2 regions of the Pseudomonas sp. BIGb0164 genome follow, and region 1 is predicted to be linked to the other one. Evidence: predicted binding sites of a transcription regulator. Region 1 holds the regulator's gene; the other holds the start of a gene.
The links. The regulator FliA, encoded in region 1, starts transcription of late flagellar genes. The targets are predictions, from matches to a motif close to CTAAAGTTTNNNNNNNNNNNGCCGNTAA.
Positions count from the first base shown of each region.

Region 2: a site for FliA is predicted at 2,623-2,650, ahead of M2394_RS30385 (methyl-accepting chemotaxis protein). Genes of this name have one in related genera too.

Region 1 is NZ_JANUEA010000007.1:393,702-400,598, forward strand. Features, by position in the region: gene M2394_RS20515 (chemotaxis response regulator protein-glutamate methylesterase) at 1-749, opposite strand, end outside; gene M2394_RS20520 (chemotaxis protein CheA) at 798-3,020, opposite strand; gene M2394_RS20525 (protein phosphatase CheZ) at 3,032-3,820, opposite strand; gene M2394_RS20530 (chemotaxis response regulator CheY) at 3,839-4,213, opposite strand; gene fliA (RNA polymerase sigma factor FliA) at 4,381-5,121, opposite strand; gene fleN (flagellar synthesis regulator FleN) at 5,118-5,951, opposite strand; gene flhF (flagellar biosynthesis protein FlhF) at 6,058-6,897, opposite strand, start outside.
Region 2 is NZ_JANUEA010000001.1:615,301-620,922, reverse strand. Features, by position in the region: gene M2394_RS02655 (DUF4238 domain-containing protein) at 1-859, shown strand, start outside; gene M2394_RS30385 (methyl-accepting chemotaxis protein) at 1,053-2,546, opposite strand; gene M2394_RS02645 (Lrp/AsnC family transcriptional regulator) at 2,675-3,160, opposite strand; gene M2394_RS02640 (histone deacetylase family protein) at 3,282-4,316, shown strand; gene M2394_RS02635 (amino acid permease) at 4,376-5,622, shown strand, end outside.

The DNA of each region.
Region 1 (6,897 bases):
TCCTTGACGCTGATGCGGCACAGCTTGTCCAGGCGCTCGGCGAAGGCCTTGGTGAACGCAGCCGGCATGTGTTGCACCAGCACGATCGGTGCCGGGAAGTTGGCCGGCAGTTGGGTCAGCACACGTTGCAGGGCAACCGGGCCGCCCGTGGACGTGCCGATGGCCACCAGCTTGTAGGCTTTGCGCTTGGGCGCAGGCGAATGAGCGGCAGCCGGCGCAGCAGCCCGCACCGGCGCAGGCGCCACAGGGCGCGCAACCGGTGCCGGCGCAGGACGCCCGAACGAACTGGTCGGGGCCGCTGCGGGAGCCGGTGTCGGCGTTGGCGCCGGGGTGCTGAACAGGCTGCGACGGTTACTGCGGGAAATGCTGTGCACCTTCTCGCACAGCATCTGCTTGACCTTCTCGGGGTTGCGCGAGATGTCTTCGAAGTTCTTCGGCAGGAAGTCCACCGCGCCGGCGTCCAGCGCATCCAGGGTGACCCGGGCGCCTTCGTGGGTCAGCGAGGAGAACATCAACACCGGGGTCGGGCAGCGCTGCATGATGTGCCGGACTGCGGTGATGCCATCCATCATCGGCATCTCGTAGTCCATGGTGATCACGTCCGGCTTCAACGCAATGGCTTGATCAATCGCCTCTTTGCCGTTGGTGGCCGTGCCGACCACCTGGATCGTTGGATCGGCGGAAAGAATTTCCGAGACGCGGCGGCGGAAGAAACCCGAATCGTCCACCACCAGGACCTTGACTGCCATAAACACTCCGTTAGGCGGGGCGGGCAATACCGCCCTGCCCCACCAGAATCAAATACGCCGAGCGGCGTAACGCTTGAGCATGCTCGGAACATCGAGAATCAGCGCGATCCGGCCGTCACCGGTGATGGTCGCACCCGACATGCCCGGGGTTCCCTGCAGCATTTTGCCCAAAGGCTTGATGACCACTTCTTCCTGGCCCACCAGTTGATCGACCACAAAGCCGATACGCTGGGTGCCCACGGAGAGAATCACCACATGGCCTTCGCGCTGCTCTTCATGCTTGGCCGATGCCACCAGCCAGCGCTTGAGGTAGAACAGTGGCAACGCCTTGTCGCGCACGATTACCACTTCCTGGCCGTCCACCACGTTGGTGCGCGACAGGTCGAGGTGGAAGATCTCGTTGACGTTGACCAGCGGGAAGGCGAACGCCTGGTTGCCCAGCATCACCATCAGGGTCGGCATGATCGCCAAGGTCAACGGCACCTTGATCACGATCTTCGAGCCCTGGCCCTTGGTCGAGTAAATGTTGATCGAGCCATTGAGCTGGCTGATCTTGGTCTTCACCACGTCCATGCCCACGCCACGGCCGGACACGTCGGAGATCTCGGTCTTGGTCGAGAAGCCCGGGGCGAAGATCAGGTTGTAGCACTCGGTGTCGGTCAGGCGGTCGGCGGCGTCCTTGTCCATCACGCCACGCTTGACCGCGATATTGCGCAAAATGGTCGGGTCCATGCCCTTGCCGTCGTCGGTAATCGACAGCAGGATGTGGTCGCCTTCCTGCTCGGCGGCCAGGACCACCTTGCCGTTGCGCGACTTGCCTGCGGCTTCGCGCTCTTCCGGGGTTTCCACGCCATGGTCGACAGCGTTGCGCACCAAGTGGACCAGCGGGTCGGCCAGGGCCTCGACCAGGTTTTTGTCGAGGTCGGTTTCTTCACCCACCAGTTCCAGGTTGATTTCTTTCTTGAGCTGGCGCGCCAGGTCGCGAACCAGACGCGGGAAGCGGCCGAAGACTTTCTTGATCGGCTGCATGCGCGTCTTCATCACGGCGGTCTGCAGGTCGGCGGTGACCACATCAAGGTTCGACACGGCCTTTTGCATGGCTTCATCGCCACTGCTCAGGCCCAGACGCACCAGGCGGTTACGCACCAGCACCAGCTCGCCGACCATGTTCATGATGTCGTCCAGGCGCGCGGTATCAACCCGCACGGTGGTTTCGGCTTCACTGACAGGCTTGTCGGCCACCGGTGCGGCGGCCGCCCGTGCAGGCGCTGGTGCAGCAGCGGCTGCAGGGGCCGGGGCTGGCTTGGCGGCGGGCGCGGCGGCTTTGGCGGCCACCGGTGCAGCCGTCGCCACCGCAGCGGCCGGGGCCACTTCGGAGAACTTGCCTTTGCCGTGCAACTCGTCGAGCAGAGACTCGAATTCGTGATCGGAAATCAGCCCGTCGTCGGCCGGCGCGGCACTGGCGGCCGGCGCGGCACTGGCGGCCGGCGCGGCGGCGGTTGCGGCGACTTCCGGCAAGGCGTCGGCCACAAAGGTGCCCTTGCCGTGCAGTTGGTCGAGCAACGCTTCGAATTCGTCGTCGGTAATGTCGGTGTTGGCTGACGCAGCCGGCGCTTCAGGCGCGGCGGCAGGCGCCACGGCGTCGGCGGCGAACTGGCCTTTGCCGTGCAACTGGTCGAGCAGTGACTCGAACTCGGCGTCGGTGATGTCTTCGCTGGTCGGTGCCGCGACTTCAGCCGCCGGAGCAGCCGGGGCCTCAGCCTCGGCCTTGACGGCACTGAGGGAGTTGAGCAGCTGTTCGAACTCGCTGTCCGTCACATCCGGCTCGGCTTCCACCACAGGCTCGGGCGCCGCAGCCGCAACGGGTGCGGCCGAGGTGTCGGCAGGCTCTGCCAGGCGCGCCAGGGCTGCCAGCAGTTCCGGGGTGGCGGCAGTGATCGGTGCACGGTCGCGCACTTCGCTGAACATGCCGTTGACCGCATCCAGTGCTTCGAGAATCACGTCCATCAATTCCGAGTCAACGTGACGCTCACCCTTGCGCAGGATGTCGAACACGTTCTCGGCGATGTGGCAGCACTCCACCAGCTCATGGAGCTGGAGGAAGCCGGCGCCCCCTTTTACAGTGTGAAAACCGCGAAAAATTGCATTGAGCAGGTTCGCATCATCCGGTCGGCTTTCCAGCTCGACCAGTTGCTCGGACAACTGCTCTAAAATTTCGCCGGCCTCTACAAGGAAATCCTGAAGGATTTCTTCATCGGCGCCGAAGCTCATGTGGGTGCTCCTTAGAAGCCTAAACTGGATAACAGGTCATCAACATCATCTTGACCCGATACAACGTCTTCACGTTTATCGGCATGAATCTGCGGACCTTCACCCTTGGCGAGATGTTTTTGTGGATCTTTTTCCGAGAGGATCGCTGCGCGGTCATGTTCGATACCGGCAAAGCGGTCAACCTGGCCTGCCATAAGCACCAATTTGAGCAAGTTGCTTTCCACTTCGGTGACCAATTGGGTCACACGCTTGATCACCTGGCCGGTGAGGTCCTGGTAATCCTGGGCCAGCAGAATGTCGTTGAGGTTGCTGGAAACCGTGCGGTTTTCCTGCTCGCTGCGCGACAGAAAGCCGTCGACCCGACGCGCCAATTCACGAAACTCCTCCGCGCCCACTTCCCGACGCATGAAGCGGCCCCAGTCAACGCTGAGGGCCTGGGCTTCATTGGCCATGCCATTGACCAGGGGCGTGGCGTTCTCCACCAGGTCCATGGTGCGGTTGGCCGCCGCCTCGGTCAGCCTGACCACGTAGGACAGGCGTTCGGTGGCATCGGTGATTTGCGAAATCTCTTCGGCCTGGGGCATGTGCGGGTCAATCTGGAAATTGACGATCGCACTGTGCAGCTCGCGCGTGAGCTTGCCCACTTCCTGGTACAGGCCGCGGTCACGGGTCTGGTTGAGCTCATGGATTAACTGCACCGCGTCGCCGAACTGGCCTTTTTCAAGGCTGTCGACCAACTGGTGAGCATGCTTTTTCAGGGTCGACTCGAAGTCTCCCTGTGACGTTTCTTTATGCTCCATAGCTCCCCCGTGGCAGCATCAATGACCGATGCGTTCGAAGATTTTCTCGATCTTCTCTTTCAAGGCCAGCGCAGTGAATGGCTTGACCACGTAACCGTTCACCCCGGCTTGGGCGGCTTCGATGATCTGCTCACGCTTGGCTTCGGCGGTCACCATCAGCACAGGCAGGCTGCGCAGTTTTTCATCAGCACGCACGTGGCGCAGCAAATCGATACCGGTCATGCCCGGCATGTTCCAGTCGGTTACCAGAAAGTCGATGCTCCCGCTGTTGAGGATCGGAATCGCTGTAATGCCGTCATCCGCCTCGACCGTGTTTGTGAACCCAAGGTCACGCAACAGGTTTTTTATGATCCGCCGCATCGTTGAGAAGTCATCAACGATGAGGATTTTCATGTTCTTGTCCAATTCGACCTCCAAGCAGTCTTAAACGCGCCCAGCACCTGGACGCGCCATTTCAATCAACAGGCGTTACACAAAAAGGACTGCCCAGGGCACCACGGTACGAACCCGCGAAAGCGTTGGCTTTCACGGTAGCGTCTGCAGTGTCCCCACACTGCCTGTCAGCGCGCGCGCCACTCTCCCAATCGCCCCCGCAAGCGGGCTGCGCACTGGCTGTGCAGCTGGCTGACACGCGATTCGCTGACCCCCAGGACCTCACCGATTTCCTTGAGGTTCAGCTCTTCGTCGTAGTACAGCGCCAACACCAGTCGCTCACGCTCCGGCAAATTGGCGATCGCGTCCGCCAACGCACCCTGGAAGCGTTCATCTTCCAGGTCACGCGACGGCTCCAGATGTGCACTCGCGCCGTCCTCGTGCAGCCCTTCGTGTTCGCCGTCCTGCAACAGGTCGTCGAAACTGAACAGGCGGCTGCCCAAGGTATCGTTCAAAATCCCGTAGTAATCATCGAGACTCAATTGGAGTTCGGCCGCAACTTCATGATCTTTAGCGTCACGACCGGTTTTTGCTTCAATTGCGCGAATTGCATCACTGACCATGCGCGTATTGCGGTGCACCGAACGCGGTGCCCAATCGCCTTTGCGCACTTCATCGAGCATTGCGCCACGAATACGGATACCCGCATACGTCTCGAAACTTGCACCCTTGCTCGCGTCGTATTTGGTCGACACTTCGAGCAGGCCGATCATGCCGGCCTGGATCAGGTCTTCGACCTGGACGCTGGCCGGCAGGCGTGCCAGCAGGTGATAGGCGATACGCTTGACCAACGGCGCGTAGCGCTCGATCAACTCGCCCTGGCTGTCACGGGCAGACTTCTTGTACGCGTTGTAGCCAGTCGCTGTCATAGCACGGGTCCTGCGCTCGTCTGATGCACCAATCGCTCGACGAAAAACTCCAGATGCCCCCGTGGGTTGGCGGGCAACGGCCAGGTATCGACCTTCTGGGCAATGGCCTTGAACGCCAGTGCGCACTTCGAACGAGGGAACGCTTCATAGACCGCACGCTGCTTTTGCACGGCCTTGCGCACACACTCGTCATAAGGAACTGCGCCGACGTATTGTAAGGCGACATCGAGGAAGCGATCCGTGACCTTGGTCAACTTGGCGAACAGGTTTCGCCCTTCCTGCGGGCTTTGGGCCATGTTGGCCAGCACGCGGAAGCGGTTCATGCCGTAGTCACGGTTAAGCAGTTTGATCAGGGCGTAGGCGTCGGTGATCGAGGTGGGTTCGTCGCAGACCACCAGCAGCACTTCTTGCGCTGCGCGCACGAAGCTGACCACGGACTCGCCGATCCCGGCGGCGGTGTCGATCACCAGCACGTCGAGGTTGTCGCCGATATCGCTGAAGGCCTGGATCAGGCCGGCATGCTGCGCCGGGCTCAGGTGCACCATGCTCTGGGTGCCCGAGGCCGCCGGCACGATCCGAATGCCACCGGGGCCCTGGAGCAGCACATCGCGCAGCTCACAACGGCCTTCGATCACATCGGCGAGGGTGTGTTTGGGTGTCAGCCCCAGCAGAACGTCGACGTTCGCCAACCCCAGGTCAGCATCCAGCAGCATGACGCGACGGCCAAGCTCTGCCAGGGCCAGGGACAAATTCACTGACACGTTAGTTTTCCCGACGCCACCTTTGCCGCCGGTCACCGCGATCACCTGTACGGGATGCATGCTGCCCATTTTATTTCTTTACCTTGTCTTGCTTAGACGCAGGCTACATGGCTTGGCCGCGTGAATCGCTTGCAGACCATCGATGTAGATACATTTCACGGTGTTCATGCTGCCCTCAACCGACCCGTTTTGCCGGGTTGTGGTAAAGGTCAGCGAACATATCGGCCATCGCTTCCTCGCTAGGCTCTTCTTGCATTTGCACGCTGACTGCACGGCTGACCAGCTGATGACGGCGCGGCAGATGCAGATCATCCGGGATCCGCGGCCCGTCGGTCAGGTAGGCAACCGGCAATTCGTGGCTGATGGCCAGGCTCAACACCTCGCCCAGACTCGCCGTTTCATCGAGTTTAGTCAGGATGCAACCGGCCAGGCCGCAGCGCTTGTAGCTATGATACGCAGCGGTAAGAACCTGTTTCTGGCTAGTGGTTGCAAGCACCAGGTAATTCTTCGACTTGATGCCACGCCCGGCCAGGCTTTCCAGCTGCATGCGCAACGCCGGGTCGCTGGCTTGCAGGCCAGCGGTATCGATCAATACCACGCGCTTGCGCAGCAGTGGGTCGAGGGCGTTGGCCAGGGACTGGCCCGGGTCGACGTGGGTCACCGACACATTGAGGATACGCCCCAGGGTCTTGAGCTGCTCCTGGGCACCAATACGGTAGCTGTCCATGCTCACCAGCGCGATGTTCTGCGCGCCGTACTTGAGCACGTAACGCGCGGCCAGTTTGGCCAGGGTGGTGGTCTTGCCCATGCCGGCAGGGCCGACCATGGCGATCACACCGCCCTCTTCCAGGGGCTCGATTTCCGGGGTGACGATCATGCGCGCCAGGTGGGCCAGCAACATGCGCCAGGCCTGGCGAGGTTCTTCGACTTCGGCGGTCAGGGCCAGCAGGTCGCGGGACAACGGGCCGGACAAGCCGATACGTTGCAGGCGGCGCCACAGGTTGGCCTGTTGCGG
Region 2 (5,622 bases), on a different contig from region 1:
CCACAACAAAAAAGATAAAAACACTTATAAAACAGCTAACTTAAAGAAGGTTGCCCAGCAGAATAGGTTTTATCGGGTTGAGATTGATGAAGTTGTCTGGGGGATGTTGAGTTACTACTTCGCTCCTTTGCAAGGTGAGCCGTTTGTGGCTGAGATGTTACACAAAATAAACCAGTTGCGTTTGGTGAATGCTTATAGAGTTTCCGGGCTTGAAAGGCACGAGAAGTTGGCGCCTCTGGAAACAAACTTTCTCGAGGATATGTATTCCGCATTGGAAAGTGAGTTTGCATATACCGTTGCTGCAATGAGTGCTAGGCCTGAAAATATGAATGTCGCAGTTGAAGAAGATGCTGAAAGACATCACGACAACTTGTTAAAGTTGATAGCGAGTCAATATTTTCGTACGCGACGCGCCCGAAAGGCAGTTATAGATCTAACGAAAGATATGTATCTGGAAAGCGTGAATGGGACGGAAAAGCTCACGCCTGTTCAGGTAGAAACTGTGACCAAGGTTATTCTTTTTGTTGAGTCGATTAGGCTCGCAAATAATTTTATTAGAACTGGTTTTACGCTTTCGCTGGATCACAATGCAAGTGATCTGGATCTTGTGACCAGCAGCAATCCGGTGTGGGGGAATGTGGAGGATCGAGAAGAAAAAGAAGATGTAAGCTCCTTTAAGGCGGTTATGCCCCTTGCGCCAAAAGTGAATCTGCGCCTTTTTAAGTCGGACAATACTGACAGTGTTTTTCAGTTTAATAGTATTGATCGGGACGTAGTGTATCGGCAGAACAAGCTGATCGCGGAAGCTTCCGACCTGGATGTCTATGCGACTACGAAACAGCAACTAAATATGTTCTAGCTTTCGTGGCTTGCACCGATGAGGCACCGCCCACTTAGGCGGTGACTCATAGTTGTTTGTCGTAGGTTTTCATTTAGTGCTTGTTGCATCCTCGCCATACCTGCAGATTTGGCTGTGGTGGGGGCCTGCTACCCGCTAGGGAGCAATGCTTATGGAAATGAGATCGGTATTGAAGAAAATGCTTCGGAACTGTTCACTGATGAAACCTCCGCCCCAACGCATCCAGCCGCACCGCAATCACCGGCAACTGCTCACTGCTCCTCGCCAGCATTTCCACATCGTCCGCCGTGCTCTGCGCAATCCCCTGCACCGCCTGCAACCGCCCAACAATTTCCATGTTGGCTGACGTCTGCTCCCGCGTCGTACTCACAATCCGCCCGTTCAACTGATCGATATGCGCGATGTCATTGCCCACGGCCTGCAGCATATCCACCGCGACCTGGCTGTCTTCCACGCACCGTTCCACCCCTTGGCGGCTGTCGTGCATGGCTTCCACGGCTTGGCGGCTGCCGTGTTGCAAGCCTTCGATGATGGTCTTGATTTCCTGGGTGGAGACGGCGGTGCGTTGCGCCAGGCTGCGCACTTCGTCGGCGACCACGGCAAAGCCGCGGCCTTGTTCGCCAGCGCGGGCAGCTTCGATGGCGGCGTTGAGGGCGAGGAGGTTGGTCTGGTTGGCGATGCTGCTGATCACTTCGAGCACGGTGCCGATCTGTTCGGCTTGCACCGCCAGGCCTTGCACGGTTTGGTGGGTGCCGTTGAGGCGGGAGGCCAATTGGGTGATTTCGTGCTGCGCGCGGCCGACACTTTGCTGGCCGCGCACGATTTGCTGGCTGGCCTTGCCCGCGTGTTCGACGGCTTGTTCGACGTGCACGGCGATGTGGCCCATGGCGTCTTCCATGCGCTGCATCGAGCCGGTCATCTGGGTGATTTCCGCCAGTTGGTGCCGCGCACCTTTTTCCAGGGTGCCGCTGGCGCTGGCGAGTTCCTGGCCCAGCTGGCCGAGGCCGTGGGAGTCGCGGGTGACGCCATCGATCAGGTGGGTGATCTGCTGCAGGAAGTGATCAAAGCGCTTGGCCAAAGACACATGCACCTTGCCTTCGCCCTGGCTGGCCTGCGAGGTGAATTGAGAGGTGACGGCCAGCATTTTTTCGAGCATTTCCTGGCTCTCGACCGCTTCGGCCTGGCTGTGCACGGCGAGGTAGAGCAGGGCGACGGTTTCCATCACCACGTAGAACGCATGCACGAATACCATGCCCCAACCGCCGTGATGATCCATCACAAACACCGGAAAACCCTGATGCTGCAAGGCATGGAACACCACGTGGTGCACCGCGATGGTGAGGGCGGCCACCAGGATCGGCAGCCAGTCGCGGTAAAACGTGAGCACGGCGAGCAAGGCGAAGATGCCGAAGTGGGATTCGATCACGCCCTGGGCCTGGTTGATGTGCAGGGCGGCCATAACCATCAGGCCTGCGCCGAGTGCGCAGCGCATCACGCGGGTGCCTGAAAGGGCACGGTAAAGCGCGGTCAGTACAACAGCGGTGCCGCCGCCGATGACCACCGCTTGCAGCAAGGTGTCGTGCCAGAACGCCAGGCCCACGGAGAACACAAACATCAGCCAGATCAACGCCAGCATGATGCGGTCGGCCTTGCGGTAATGCTCGAGAAAACGCGTACGGACAGGCATTCAGGCTTGCTCCATGTAATCGTAAGAGGATCTGGCGTGCGCGGAGCGAGTGTTCGGATTCAATACTGCCAGTCAGTTATCGGCCTGGTCGGGCAGGACTTTAAACGGGCCTGGAGCCGTTCTGAGCCTCACCGCCCAATCGCCACCCGACTCGTCGCCTTCACTTCCTTCAACGCCAGGCTCGACTGGATCGACGCAATCCCCAGCTGTCGGCGCAGCACGTTCTCGACAAATTCGCTGTAGCTGTCCAGGTCCTCGGCCAGCACCTGTAACAGGTAATCCGCATCGCCGGTGATCTTGTGGCACGCCAGCACCTGGGGCAGCTCGCGCATCACCGCCTCGAACGCGTCCGGTGCCTGGTCGGCGTGGATGGCGAAGCGCACGTGTACGAAGGCCAGGATGTTCAGCCCGAGCAGCTTGCGATCGAGGTTGGCCTGGTAGTCCTTGATCACGCCTTCTTCTTCCAGGCGCTTGCGTCGACGCCAGCACGGCGTGAGGCTCAGTGACAGGCGCTCGCTGAGCTGGGCATTGGAAATGCTGGCGTCTGCCTGCAGCAGGGCGAGGATGGCGAGATCGGTGTCATCAAGAGCGACCTGGCTGGTTTTATTTTTCATATATCGACGCCTTAAGGGTAAAAAACACCGAATAACCTAACATCGAGGGAAGTAAAAGCAAAGAAAGCCCCGCCCCGCCAGAACAAAATAGACCCTGTCTTTTACTGGCGGAACCTCAGCAATGTTGACTGTTTTTAGTGATGACCACCGTTTGCACCATGGCACCGAATTGAAAGATGGCGTGCTCAAACCCTCGTTCGAACAACCGAGCCGTGCGGACACGGTGCGTGACCGGGTGCAACGGGTGGGGCTGGGCGAGATCATCGTGCCGCGCACCTTCGACCGTGCCTGCTATGTCAATGCCCACAGCGAGCGCTATGTGACCTTCCTCGAAACCGCCTGGGCCGAATGGACCGCCATCGGCCGCAGCCACGACGCGCTGCCGTTGGTGTGGCCGGTGCGTGACCTGGCCAACCAGCAGGTGCCGGAGTTCATCGATGGCAAGCTGGGCTTCTTCGCCATGGACGCCGGCTCGCCGATCACCCGCACCACCTGGAACGCGGTCAAGACCAGCGCGGACATCGCACTGACCGGCCTGGCGTTGATCGATGAAGGCCAGCACAGCGCCTTTGCCCTGTGCCGTCCACCGGGTCACCATGCGGCGCGCGAATACATGGGCGGTTATTGCTACCTCAACAACGCTGCGATTGCCGCGCAACAGGCCATCACCCAGGGCGCCCGGCGCGTGGCGGTGCTGGATGTGGACTTCCACCATGGCAACGGCACGCAGAACATTTTCTATGACCGCCCCGATGTGATGTTCATCTCGCTGCACGGTGAGCCGAGCGTGTCCTATCCGTACTTCTCCGGCCATGCCCACGAGCGCGGTGCCGGGGCGGGAGAGGGCTTCAACCTCAATTACCCGTTGCCGAAAAACACCGACTGGGCCGGCTACCAAATCGCCTTGCTCGACGCCTGTCGGCAATTGAAAAACTTCGCCCCCGAGGTGCTGGTGATTTCCCTGGGCGTCGACACCTTCAAGGACGACCCCATCAGCCACTTCCTGCTCGACAGCCCGGACTTCATTGGCATGGGCGAACTCATCGCCGGGGTCGGCGTGCCGACGCTGTTCGTGATGGAGGGCGGCTACATGGTCGATGAGATCGGCATCAACGCCGTCAATGTGCTGCATGGCTTCGAAAACAAGAGCGCCTGAGCGCCACCGTTCAATCCTTTTTTCTGCCAAAACTCAAAAACATAACAAGAGGTTTTGTGATGAAAACAACCACGCCCGGGCTTGCCGAAAAGCCTGCGTTGCAACGCACTTTGAGTAACCGCCACATCCAGCTGATGGCCATGGGCGGTGCGATCGGCACCGGTCTGTTCATGGGCTCGGGCAAGATCATTGCGCTGTCCGGCACCTCGATCCTGCTGATCTACATGATCATCGGGCTGTTCGTGTATTTCGTGATGCGCGCCATGGGCGAGTTGCTGCTGTCCAACCTCAACTTCAAGAGTTTTGCCGACTTTGCCGGGGCGTACCTGGGGCCGCGCGCGGCGTTTTTCCTGGGCTGGTCGTACTGGTTGAGCTGGAGCGTGGCGGTGGTGGGGGATGCGGTGGTGGTCGGCGGGTTCTTCCAGTATTGGTTCCCGCATGTACCGGCCTGGATGCCCGCCGTGGGCATGTTGCTGACGCTGTTCGCGCTGAATGTGCTCACGGTCAAGCTGTTTGGCGAGGTGGAGTTCTGGTTCGCGATCATCAAGATCATCGCCGTGGTCACGCTGATAGCCGTGAGTGCGGTGCTGATTGCCTCGTCCTTTGTCTCACCCACCGGCGTCACCGCCTCGCTGGGGCATTTGCTGGATCGGCAGGCGGCGTTCCCCAACGGGCTGTTTGGCTTTTTTGCCGGCTTCCAGATGGCGATCTTCTCATTCGCCGGCACCGAGTTGATCGGCACCGCAGCGGCCGAAACCCGTGCCCCGGAGAAGACCTTGCCCAAGGCGATCAACTCGATCCCGCTGCGCATCATCCTGTTCTATGTGCTGGCCCTGGCGTGCATCATTGCAGTCACTTCGTGGCAGCAGGTGTCGCCCAGCAAGAGCCCGTTCGTGGAGTTGTTCTTGGTGGCGGGGTTTCCGGCGGCGGCGGGTATCGTCAACTTCGTGGTGCTGACCTCGGCGGCGTCGTCGGCCAACAGTGGCGTGTTCTCCGCCAGCCGCATGCTGTTCGGCCTGGCAGACCTTGGGGATGCGCCCGGGATCTTCCGACGCCTGTCCACCCGCAGCGTGCCGTTTATCAGCCTGGCGTTTACCACGCTGTTGATGCTGTTGGGCCTGGTGTTGCTGTTTGTGGTGCCGGAGGTGATGACCGCGTTTACGATCGTGTCGACGGTCTCGGCGATCCTGGTGATTTTTACCTGGTCGACTATTCTCGCCTCCTACATTGCCTACCGTAAAAAACGCCCGGACCTGCACGCCAAATCCCTCTACAAAATGCCCGGTGGCGTGCCAATGGCCTGGTT